DNA from 3 places in the Clostridium sp. DL-VIII genome. Region 2 is predicted to be linked to each of the others. Evidence: riboswitches for the same ligand, from Rfam matches in the RefSeq annotation. Region 2 holds a riboswitch; each other region holds the start of a gene.

Region 1 (3,501 bases), 590 kb from region 2:
TCAAGAGTAGTGAGGTAAAAGCAGAAATTGATATGTCGTCAAAAGCAATTGTCCGTGATCCAGGCAAGTGCATCTTATGCGGTGATTGCGTTAGAATGTGCAATGAAATACAAAATGTAGGTGCAATTGATTTTGCACATAGAGGTTCTGATATGGTTGTAAGTCCAGCCTTCGGAAAGAAATTAAGTGAAACAAATTGTGTAAACTGTGGACAATGTGCCACTGTGTGTCCTACAGGTGCAATTATTATTAAGAGTGATGTTAAGAATGTTTGGAAAGCTATATTTAATCCTAAACAGAGAGTAGTCGCACAGGTTGCACCAGCAGTAAGAGTAGCCTTAGGTGAAGAATTTGGAATGAAATTTGGCAAAAATGTAATGGGAAAAATCGTTGCAGCTATGAGAAGGGTAGGCTTTGATGATATTTATGACACTTCTTTAAGTGCAGATCTTACTGTTATTGAAGAATCTAAGGAATTTTTAGAAAAGTTAGAAATAGGTGATAATAAACTTCCTTTATTTACTTCTTGCTGCCCAGCGTGGGTTAGATATGTGGAAACAAAGCATCCAGAGTTATTACCATACGTATCCAGCTGTAAATCTCCGATGCAGATGTTTGGTTCTGTTATTAAGGAATACTTTAAGGAGAAAGATGTAGAGGAAGGTAAAGAAACTATATCTGTAGCAGTCATGCCTTGTACCGCTAAGAAAGCAGAAGCATCCAGAGATGAATTCATAAGAAATGGAATTCAAGATGTGGATTATGTAATAACTACAACAGAATTAAGTGCCATGATTAAAGAAATTGGTATTAAGTTTGATGAAATGGAAGCAGAATCTCTGGATGCACCATTTTCTCTATATTCAGGTGCTGGTGCGATATTCGGTGTTACTGGCGGAGTAACAGAGGCAGTTATTCGTAATGTTGTTAGTGATAAAACTTCTAGCGCTTTAAACGAAATAGAATTTATAGGAGTCCGCGGTATGGAAGGAATAAAAGTCTGTGAACTTTCTGTAGGGGATAAGAATCTACGTATCGGAATTGCAAGTGGACTTAATAATGTAGAAACTTTGATTGAAAAAGTAGGAAGCGGAGAAGAGAAGTTTGATTTTATAGAAGTTATGGCATGCCCAGGTGGATGCATATGCGGAGCAGGACAACCATTCATTCTAGGTGAAGATAAGATTCAAAGAGCAAGAGGATTATATAAAGTAGATAAGGTGGCTCAAATTAAGAGAAGTGAAGAAAATCCTATAGTTAAATCTTTATATAAAGGGCTATTAAGAGAACGATCAAAAGAGCTATTACATGTTCATTATATGAATGGTAGGTAGTAGGTAAGAAAAAATTCTATGCAAATTAAGGATATCTGATTTTCTAGAAATTAAAAATGGCTAATGTAGTAATTTATTGTTTCATAAAGAAAAGTTATGCTTCAGTTTAGTAGCTAAAGAAGTATAACTTTTTTTATTTAAGAGGGATATTAAAAATACATTTACAATAGGAAAATATTATTATATACTTTTCATAAGTGAAAATATTACTAGGGGTGCCTTTAGGCACGAGTAAAAACAATAGATCGATATAAATTGCCTATTATTTTTATTCATGTGGCTAAATGCTGAGAGAGTATATTATATGCTCAACCCTTTGAACCTGATTTGGTTAGAACCAACGCAGGGAAGTGAGTTTAATTATGCTATTATTATGCGTAAAGAATAAGCTTTCTTCTTTTGTTGGAGAAAGCTTTTTTGTTTAGAAAAATATTTTTAAAATGTCTTGTAAATTAAACAAGGAGTTGATAATATGCTTGAATTTAGAGACGTTACCTTCAAATATCCAGATGATGACTATAGGATTATAGAAGATCTATCATTTTCTTTAGAAAATGGAGAGTTTATTTCGATTATAGGTACCAGCGGTAGTGGTAAAAGTACTATTTTCAGATTGATAAATGGGTTAGAGAAATTTGAAAGTGGAGAAATTTTAATAAATGGGATTTCAATAAAAAATATAAAGAATTATAGTGCTTATATGCCTCAAAAAGACTTGCTTTTCCCATGGAGAACAATAAGTGAAAATCTTAGTCTGCCAATGGAATTACAAAAAATTAATAAAAGAGATAGAGAGAAAAAGGTGATTGAAATTCTTGAGGAGATTGGACTTTTAGAATATAAAGACAAATTTCCAAAAGATCTATCAGGTGGGATGAGGCAAAGAATATCATTTGCGAGAACAATATTAACTGGTTCTAATTTATTACTTTTAGATGAACCTTTTAGTGCATTGGATTCTTTAACTAAAATTTCAATGCAGGAATGGCTTTTAGAGGAATGGGAACGACTTAATAAAACAATAGTGTTTATAACTCACGATGTTGAGGAAGCAATTTTTTTATCAAAGTCAATATTTGTAGTGAATGATAAACCTATAACTCAGCTAGAGAAAATAGAAATTCCTCTGGAATATCCACGGAATAGAAGTATGCTTCAGAGGAGTGAAATAGTTAATTTAAAAGAAAGCCTTATAAGCAGACTTAGACAGAAGGTGAAATTATGAAAAAAAATTTGCCTGCAATTATATTAACAACAATACTTTTAGTGCTTTGGCAAGTTATAGCAATGATAATAAATGCTCATTACATATTACCATCACCAACGCAAATTTTAGTGAAGTTATGGGAACTTAAGGAACCTTTATTTTTAGTACATCTGCCAGCAACTATGGGAGTGACAATATTAGGACTTTTCATTTCAATTATTTTAGGATTAGCACTTGCTATATTTATGGACATGAGTGAAAAAGTAGAGAATGCTTTATATCCAGTTGTAATAGCATCTCAAACTATACCAACTACAGCTATTGCACCCCTTTTCGTACTCTGGTTTGGGTATAGTATATGGAGCAAGGTCTTGGTGACAATACTAATAACCTTTTTCCCAATAGCAATAGCTGTTCATGATGGGTTTAAAGCCACAAAAAGAGAAATGGAAGAACTTTTAATAACTTATGGTGCAAGCAGAAAAGACATTTTTATAAAACTTAAAATTCCAACTGCACTTCCATATTTCTTTTCAGCAATTAAAATGGCGGTGCCACTTAGTATAATAGGTGCAGCAATAGCCGAATGGCTTGGAGCACAAAGTGGACTTGGGTATTTTAGTAAAAGAATGATGACTCAGTTAGACGGTGCAGGAGTGTTTGCACCAATTGTATTGCTATCACTTATTGCAATTATTATAGTTGCGATTGTAAATATAATAGAGAAAAAGGTAATCAAATGGAGGAAGGAGATTTAATTAATGAACAAAAGAATTTTAGCATTTGCAATGTCATGTTTAATGATTTTTGCAATGGTAGGCTGTAATAAAGCAGCAAATCAATCAGAAGGAAGTAAAGGTAAAGACCTTGAAGAGGTAAACGTTGTTTTGGATTGGTATCCAAATGCGGTTCATGGATTTATTTATGAAGCTATTGAGAAGGGGTATTATGAACAAGAAG
Region 2 (3,501 bases):
AATCCCTCTAGGAGGAACCCCTTTCTTGCAATCAGTCTTAAATACATGGCCATAAATAACATAATCTGCTCCCAAATTATAGGCTTGTATCCCTTCATCAAAACTATGTATTGAAACACCTATCATTTTATATTTCTTATATTCTTTCCCTCTAAATCTAAAATTATCCCCTGTTGCTTCCATACTTTTTAGATTTTCTGTATAAAACTTCTCGTTAATACCTAAAAAATCTTTAAATGATAGTTGAATTCCATCTGCATTTACTCGTTCTGCTACCTCTTCATTTGAATTTATAATTACTTTTATATCAGTATTCTCAAGTTCCTTTTTTACTTTTAAAGCTGTTTCCAATAATTCTCCACTTTCTAAATCTTTTTCCCTTATCATTAAATAATTTATCTTCGATTTGGCTATTTTTCTTATTTGTTCATAAAAATCTAAACATAATTTTCTATTAGTTATTCCAATTATAATCATAACTTTATTTTCTCCTTACTATATATTTTCTTCAATATTTAAAACTTACAAAACATTTATATAATATGTTGAAAACACTAATTTATCTAAAATAATTAATTTTATAAGTTAAAAGTTAAAGGAAAAACATATAGAGTTTTCAAAATATTATTTTATAAATCTATTACTGCGATTTTATAACCAACTCATAACTTATAATTCATAACTGTAAGCTGCTTTAAACTTCTTCTTCGCCTAAAATCAGTCTAAGTGCCATGTTCGCTTCATGACAGGCTGCAATACCAACTCTAGGTGCCATCAATCCTTCATTTATTTTTGCTTCATTTTCAAAATCTCCACACATATATAATCTGGAGTTCATCTTTTTACTGACTATCAAATTATTAGAATAATAACCTGCCATACCTGATGCTGAAATTATTTTTGGTCTTTGAGTTTGAAGTAAAACTTCCCTTACTATCATGGCTTTATTTTCTGCTCCATCAAAGGCTTCAATTACTATATCCATGTCTTCAAATAATTCTTTAATATTATCAGGTCCTACACAAGCATCAATTTTTTGAACTTCTATAAATGGATTAATTTCATCAAGAATATCTTTTAAAGCATCACATTTCTTCATGCCAATATTCTTAATAAAATATTGCTGTCTATTTAAATTACTAGGTTCAACAACATCAAAGTCAATTATTTTCAAATGTCCAACACCAATTCGTCCAAGAGCCAATGCTACTGTTGAACCCAGCCCTCCAAGTCCAGCAATCGCAACTTTAGCCTGCTTTACCTTTTCGTGCACTTTAGGTGTATGTCTGCTTACCATTAAAGCCTCTAATTCCTCTTTACTTGGAATTTCTCCTCTTTTAATTAATGTAAGCTTATCTCCTTCGCTCAAAGTGTAGTCTGATTTAATAGGAAATCCATTTAATATAACTATATCGGCATCACTTTTTATTTTATCTCTAATTTCAAATGCAGTAGCATTTTCCTTTTCCAAAACCTCTTTTTCATTTACTATTATTTTCAAAACTAATCCCTCCTAAATTTAGTGTAATATATTTTACTTTTTATCCTTCCTGGTTGTTAAACCGTAATAAAATAACTTGTTCACCGATTTAACTTCCTTATGATTTCTCTTAAAATAAAAAGAGACTCTTCCCTAGGAAAAGTCTTCTAAATTTCTATTTATTAAATAAATTAAATTCATTTATTGCTTCCCTACGGTGGTATTAGCCACATCAGGTTAAAAGAGTTAAAGCAAATATAGCTTTTCTCAGCCAATTTTATTTGGCACCCCTAGCCTCTATTTATTTTTACTTATTATATTAATTTTATATTATCATTTTATTAATAACAATTCAAATTATTTATATAGGAATAGCAGGTAAAGAAAACTTATTATTTTCTTATTTTTATATAAAGATATCCGAAACCTGCTATTAATTAAAAATTTCTGTGTTTATAATATATTTAACAATAGATCACCTTTATTAAAATTAGAATATAATTTGGAGGATAAATATAATGTTTGAAAATAAAAAACTATATAAAGATGTTTCAAGAAAAAAGATTTGCGGAGTACTTGTTGGGGTTTCTGATTATATAAGCGGAGATGTTACCTTAGTTCGCATATTGTTTATCTTATTATCTATAAAATTTCTTCCTGTCTGCATTGTAATCTACTTTATATGTGCACTCATTATGCCTGATAAACAAGACATCTTTAAGGATCAAAGTCCAAACCAATAACTTTCATTAAAATTATTGAACTTTTTTTCAAAAGTGGTAAAATACTAGATGTCGGTATTCCTTATAGAAACTGAACGGAAATTCGTATATAGATTTTTCCGAATTATATCCACATTACGGAATAAGAACGGAGGTATTTTAATGGAAAGAAGTAATATTAAACCAAAATTTTCAGTTAGACAGATAGCAATGATAGGTATGTTGTCTTCCATTTCTATTTTCTTAGGATTAACAGGATTAGGTTTTATTCCAATCCCACCTGTAAAAGCTACTATTATGCATATTCCTGTAATTATAGGTGCAATTGTTGAAGGTCCAATTGTAGGTGCTTTAGTTGGACTAGTCTTTGGATTATTTTCAATGTATCAAGCTTTTACAACTCCACTACCAACATCATTCCTTTTTTGGAATCCTATAATAGCTTTGATTCCTAGGATTTTAATTGGAGTTGTAGCATATTATGTGTATATTCTTTTAAAAAATGCAATTAAAAAACAGAGTATTAGTATCGGTATTGCCGCATTATGTGCGACTTTAACAAATACAATCGGAGTTTTAGGATTAGCCTATTTAATCTACTTAGATAGATATTCAGCTGCTCTTGGAATAGATAGAGCAATTGCCGGAACTACTATTGCTACAATCGGAGTCACAAACGGAATTCCAGAAGCCATAGTAAGTGCTGTAATATGTATTCCTGTTATAGTTGCTATACAAAAAATGAAAAAATAATGTAATAATATTTAATTATTACTCTTTAATGATGACCAATGATTTTAATTAACTTTATTATCCTTGGTCATTTATTTATATAAATTTTTATTATAAGGAGCATTTTATTTATGAAAGAAATAAAGTTTTGTGATATAGATGGTATTAAGCTTGGTCATGCTGAAAATAGAGAAGGTGGTACTGGCTGCTCAGTTATTATATGTGAAAAAGGTGCTACTGGTGGTGTTGATGTTCGTGGTGGAGCACCTGGAACTCGTGAAACTGATTTGCTTGATCCAATGGAAATGGTAGATAAAGTTCATTCTGTAGTTTTGTCTGGAGGAAGTGCCTTCGGATTAGATGCTGCCTCTGGCGTAATGGAATATTTAGAAAAGAAAGATATAGGCTTTGATGTAACTGTTGCTAAAGTTCCAATTGTATGTGAAGCTGTGTTATTCGATTTAGCCTTTGGTGATCCAAAAATAAGACCAGATAAGGAAATGGGATTTAAAGCATGTATTAATTCTGAAATCTATACTGATGATATAAATGGAAATATCGGTGCAG
Region 3 (3,501 bases), 2.1 Mb from region 2:
TCTTGAGTCTTTCCATAATTACTTAAATCCATTATAGCTTCAGCACCAAAGTCTATTGCCATTTTTACTTTTTCCATTTCTCTGCAATAATCCACTGAGTCTCCAGATATGCCTAAGTTAACATTTATTTTTGTTCTTAGTCCATCACCGATTCCTTCTGGGCTAAGTGATTTATGATTAATATTTGCTGGAATAACTATTTTACCCTCTGCTATAAGCTTAATTAATTTTTCTTCTGAAATTTTTTCTTTCTCAGCTACTACCTTCATTTCTTTAGTAACTATACCTTTTCTTGCTGCTTCCATTTGAGTTTTATAATTCATTTTATTTTCTCTCCTTTATCACATTTTTTATATAACAAAATTTTAAATTTACAATTTTTTAATTCTAGTACATAACTTTTAAACCACTATTTCTTTAGAATTCTGTAAAGATTGTATCTTATTGCTAGTTAACTCTTACTTCTTAACCCTTAGCTAATTTAAATATTTGCTTTTTTGTAGAGTTCATAAAAATGATTAGTAGGTCCTACACCTTTACCAAGCTCAAAACCATGCTCAATTGCAACTGTTATATATCTCTTTCCTTCTTTAACAGCTTCATCAATACTCATATTCTTTGCTAAATTTGCTGCAATAGCAGATGATAAAGTGCAGCCAGTTCCATGAGTATGCTTTGTATTTATTCTTTCTTGCGGTAAAAACATAAAGTTCTTTCCATCAAATAGTAAGTCTGTTGCATCCTCTTCTAAATGTCCGCCTTTAACTAAAACAGCCTTTGGTCCAAGTTCCTTAAGTTTTAAAGCTGCTTCCTTCATTTCTTCTAAATTGCTTATTTCTATACCTAAAATTTCTTCAGCTTCAGGTAGATTAGGAGTAATTAGTGTTGCTAAAGGAAATAATTCCTTAACTAAGGTATCCTTAGCATCTTTTGATAATAAATTAAAACCGCTTTTTGAAATCATAACAGGATCTAAAACTATTACTGGTAGTTTTTCAACCTTTTTTAAAGCTTTAGCTATAGCTTTTATTGATTCAATTTTAGAAACCATACCTATTTTTATTGCATCAACCCTAATATCATCAAAAATAACATCTATTTGTGATTCTATCATTTCTGGATTTATATCTTGAATTCCAAAAACCCCCATGGTATTTTGAGCTGTTACAGCCGTGATAACGCTCATTCCATAAACTCCATTTGCAGAAAAAGATTTTAAATCCGCTTGAATTCCCGCTCCTCCACAAGTATCTGATCCTGCAATAGTTAATGCTCTAAACATAAAATCATCCTTTCATTTAAATTTGATTAGTACTATGTTTTTCATCTATTGGTGACTCATTCTCTATTAACATTTTCTTTATAACAGGAATATTTACAAAGAAATATGCTATTATTGCTCCAACTGTGCAGCTTGATATAAATGGTATTACATAGACAAATACTGCAACATTCTTACCCAAAATAATTTCTGTCACTGGATAAGCTAATAATGCTCCTAATATTCCTGTACCAATTATTTCTCCAAGTACAGCTATACTTGGTTTTCTAAATTTCTTATAAAGAATACCTGCAAGAAACGCACCCACCATGCTTCCTGGAAACGCCAATAAACTTCCTGTTCCCATAATATTTCTTATAAGTGATGTAATAAATGCATTTGCAAGAGCATACACTGGGCCAAGGGTTATTGCACCAACTACATTTACAAAGTGCTGCACCGGAGATATCTTGGCCGCTCCAATTGGTACAGAAAATGTTCCAAATATCACAGAAATCCCAATTAACACCCCACTTAATGCAATTTTCTGCGCTTTACTTCTTTCCTTCATTTTAATGACCTCCTAAAAAATAAAATAGATTATTTTTTTAAGATTTTTTAATTGATTAACTTTGAAGAAGTTAAATATTTTAAGCAAAAAAAATGTATCCCAACGGGATACATTAACAACCATATGCACACAAAAATATTAATATACTTCCCTACGTTGGTACTAACCAAATCAGGTTATAAGAGTCTAGGAAATCAATTTTTCCAATCTCAGCTAAAATATTAGCTCCCCTAGTTATTCAATTATAAAATTATCTTTTACAATTTAAACATTATACCATTAACCTTAAAACGTCAAGCAATATTTTTAGTGATAAATTATAAACAACAATCAATATTTAGTGATAAATTAAAAGTTATGAGTTATGCTACTAAAAGTAAGAATCTAGAAAGTGAATGTTTAAGTTTTATATATGATTAGCATAACTTTCTCTGTTAGCTTTATTCTTAACTTTGTCACTTATCATTCTTAACTGATCTAATTGTTCTTTACTAATACATAGTATTTTCCATATCTTTTAACAGGTTTTATTACCTCAAATCCGTTGATAAGTTCGCCTATCACTTGATCTTTAGCAACCTCAATTAAAATTGTTTCCTTCTTTTTCTTAACACGTTCTGCTGTTATTACGGCAGGTTTTCTGCCTATGTTAGTTCTGCTTTTAGATGGCATTTTATTTCATACTCCTATTAATATTATAATCCTGAGATTATTATATTAATAATTAATATAATTGTGTCTAAATATATTATTTTGCCTGACTTAAAGCATCAGCTACAGCACTCATGATTCCTTTTGAACTATAAGTAGCACCAGAAACTGTATCAACCTGAGCTGTCTGTTTTGAAATTATTCCCTTAGATATAGTTCCAAAGGCCCTATTATAATAATTAGAAGTATCTTTATCAGATAATGTTGTTATATCTGTTATTTTTCCACCTGCTATTGTTACAGAAATTTTAGTTGTCCCTCCTCTAAATCCTTGTCCGTTTCCTGTATATGTTCCATCTTTATATTGTACAGAACTATTGGAAACAGAACCTTGAGAAACCTCATTTGAAGTTCCACTTGATATTACACCTGCCTTAGTTAAAGCATCTGCACTAAAATTACTTAATCCATATGTTCCAATCATTGCTGCTAATGCTACAGACCCTGCTAAATTTTTATTTACATCTTGTCCAAGAATATTTATATTTGCATTTCCTCTAGGGCATATTTCTGTACACTTTAAGCAATTGATACAGTCACCACCTTTAGCACCATCCACTTTATAAAGCTTTAATCCCATAGAACAATTCATAGTACAAGCTCTGCACTTTCCACAATCAGTTTTAGGTTTATTAATTTTTACTATTCCAATTTTGGAAATTATAGAAAATACTGCACCTAATGGACACAAATATCTACAAAAAAATCTTTCAATAAACGCTGCTCCTATTGTAATTAAAATCAAAAGCACTAAACCTATAAATAAGTTATTAAATATACCAGATACATCAGACATTTGTCCAAACACATCCCAAGGACTTGTACTTTGTAAAATATTACTTCCTAATGTCCATGAAATAATTATTATAAGCAGTAATATCACATACTTTGTATATTTTAATATTGAATCAATTTCTTCGCTTATTTTAAATTTTCCTTTGAATATTTTTTTAGATAT

The links. A riboswitch is a leader RNA that binds a small molecule or an ion and turns the genes downstream of it on or off. The one in region 2 is predicted to bind thiamine pyrophosphate.
Region 1: it holds a riboswitch for thiamine pyrophosphate, as region 2 does, so the genes downstream of both, CDLVIII_RS23495 (ABC transporter ATP-binding protein) here and thiF (sulfur carrier protein ThiS adenylyltransferase ThiF) in region 2, are expected to answer to the same signal.
Region 3: it holds a riboswitch for thiamine pyrophosphate, as region 2 does, so the genes downstream of both, thiW (energy coupling factor transporter S component ThiW) here and thiF (sulfur carrier protein ThiS adenylyltransferase ThiF) in region 2, are expected to answer to the same signal.

Annotation. Positions count from the first base shown of each region.
Region 1 covers NZ_CM001240.1:5,098,744-5,102,244, reverse strand. Annotated here, with positions in the region: gene CDLVIII_RS23500 ([FeFe] hydrogenase, group A) at 1-1,334, shown strand, start outside; TPP riboswitch at 1,536-1,700, shown strand; gene CDLVIII_RS23495 (ABC transporter ATP-binding protein) at 1,807-2,559, shown strand; gene CDLVIII_RS23490 (ABC transporter permease) at 2,556-3,299, shown strand; gene CDLVIII_RS23485 (ABC transporter substrate-binding protein) at 3,303-3,501, shown strand, end outside.
Region 2 covers NZ_CM001240.1:5,683,974-5,687,474, forward strand. Annotated here, with positions in the region: gene CDLVIII_RS25880 (thiamine phosphate synthase) at 1-477, opposite strand, end outside; gene thiF (sulfur carrier protein ThiS adenylyltransferase ThiF) at 695-1,501, opposite strand; TPP riboswitch at 1,673-1,782, opposite strand; gene CDLVIII_RS25890 (PspC domain-containing protein) at 1,999-2,223, shown strand; gene CDLVIII_RS25895 (ECF transporter S component) at 2,365-2,955, shown strand; gene CDLVIII_RS25900 (P1 family peptidase) at 3,066-3,501, shown strand, end outside.
Region 3 covers NZ_CM001240.1:1,306,801-1,310,301, reverse strand. Annotated here, with positions in the region: gene thiC (phosphomethylpyrimidine synthase ThiC) at 1-323, opposite strand, end outside; gene thiD (bifunctional hydroxymethylpyrimidine kinase/phosphomethylpyrimidine kinase) at 482-1,282, opposite strand; gene thiW (energy coupling factor transporter S component ThiW) at 1,299-1,832, opposite strand; TPP riboswitch at 1,964-2,074, opposite strand; gene CDLVIII_RS05950 (hypothetical protein) at 2,310-2,504, opposite strand; gene CDLVIII_RS05945 (4Fe-4S binding protein) at 2,581-3,501, opposite strand, start outside.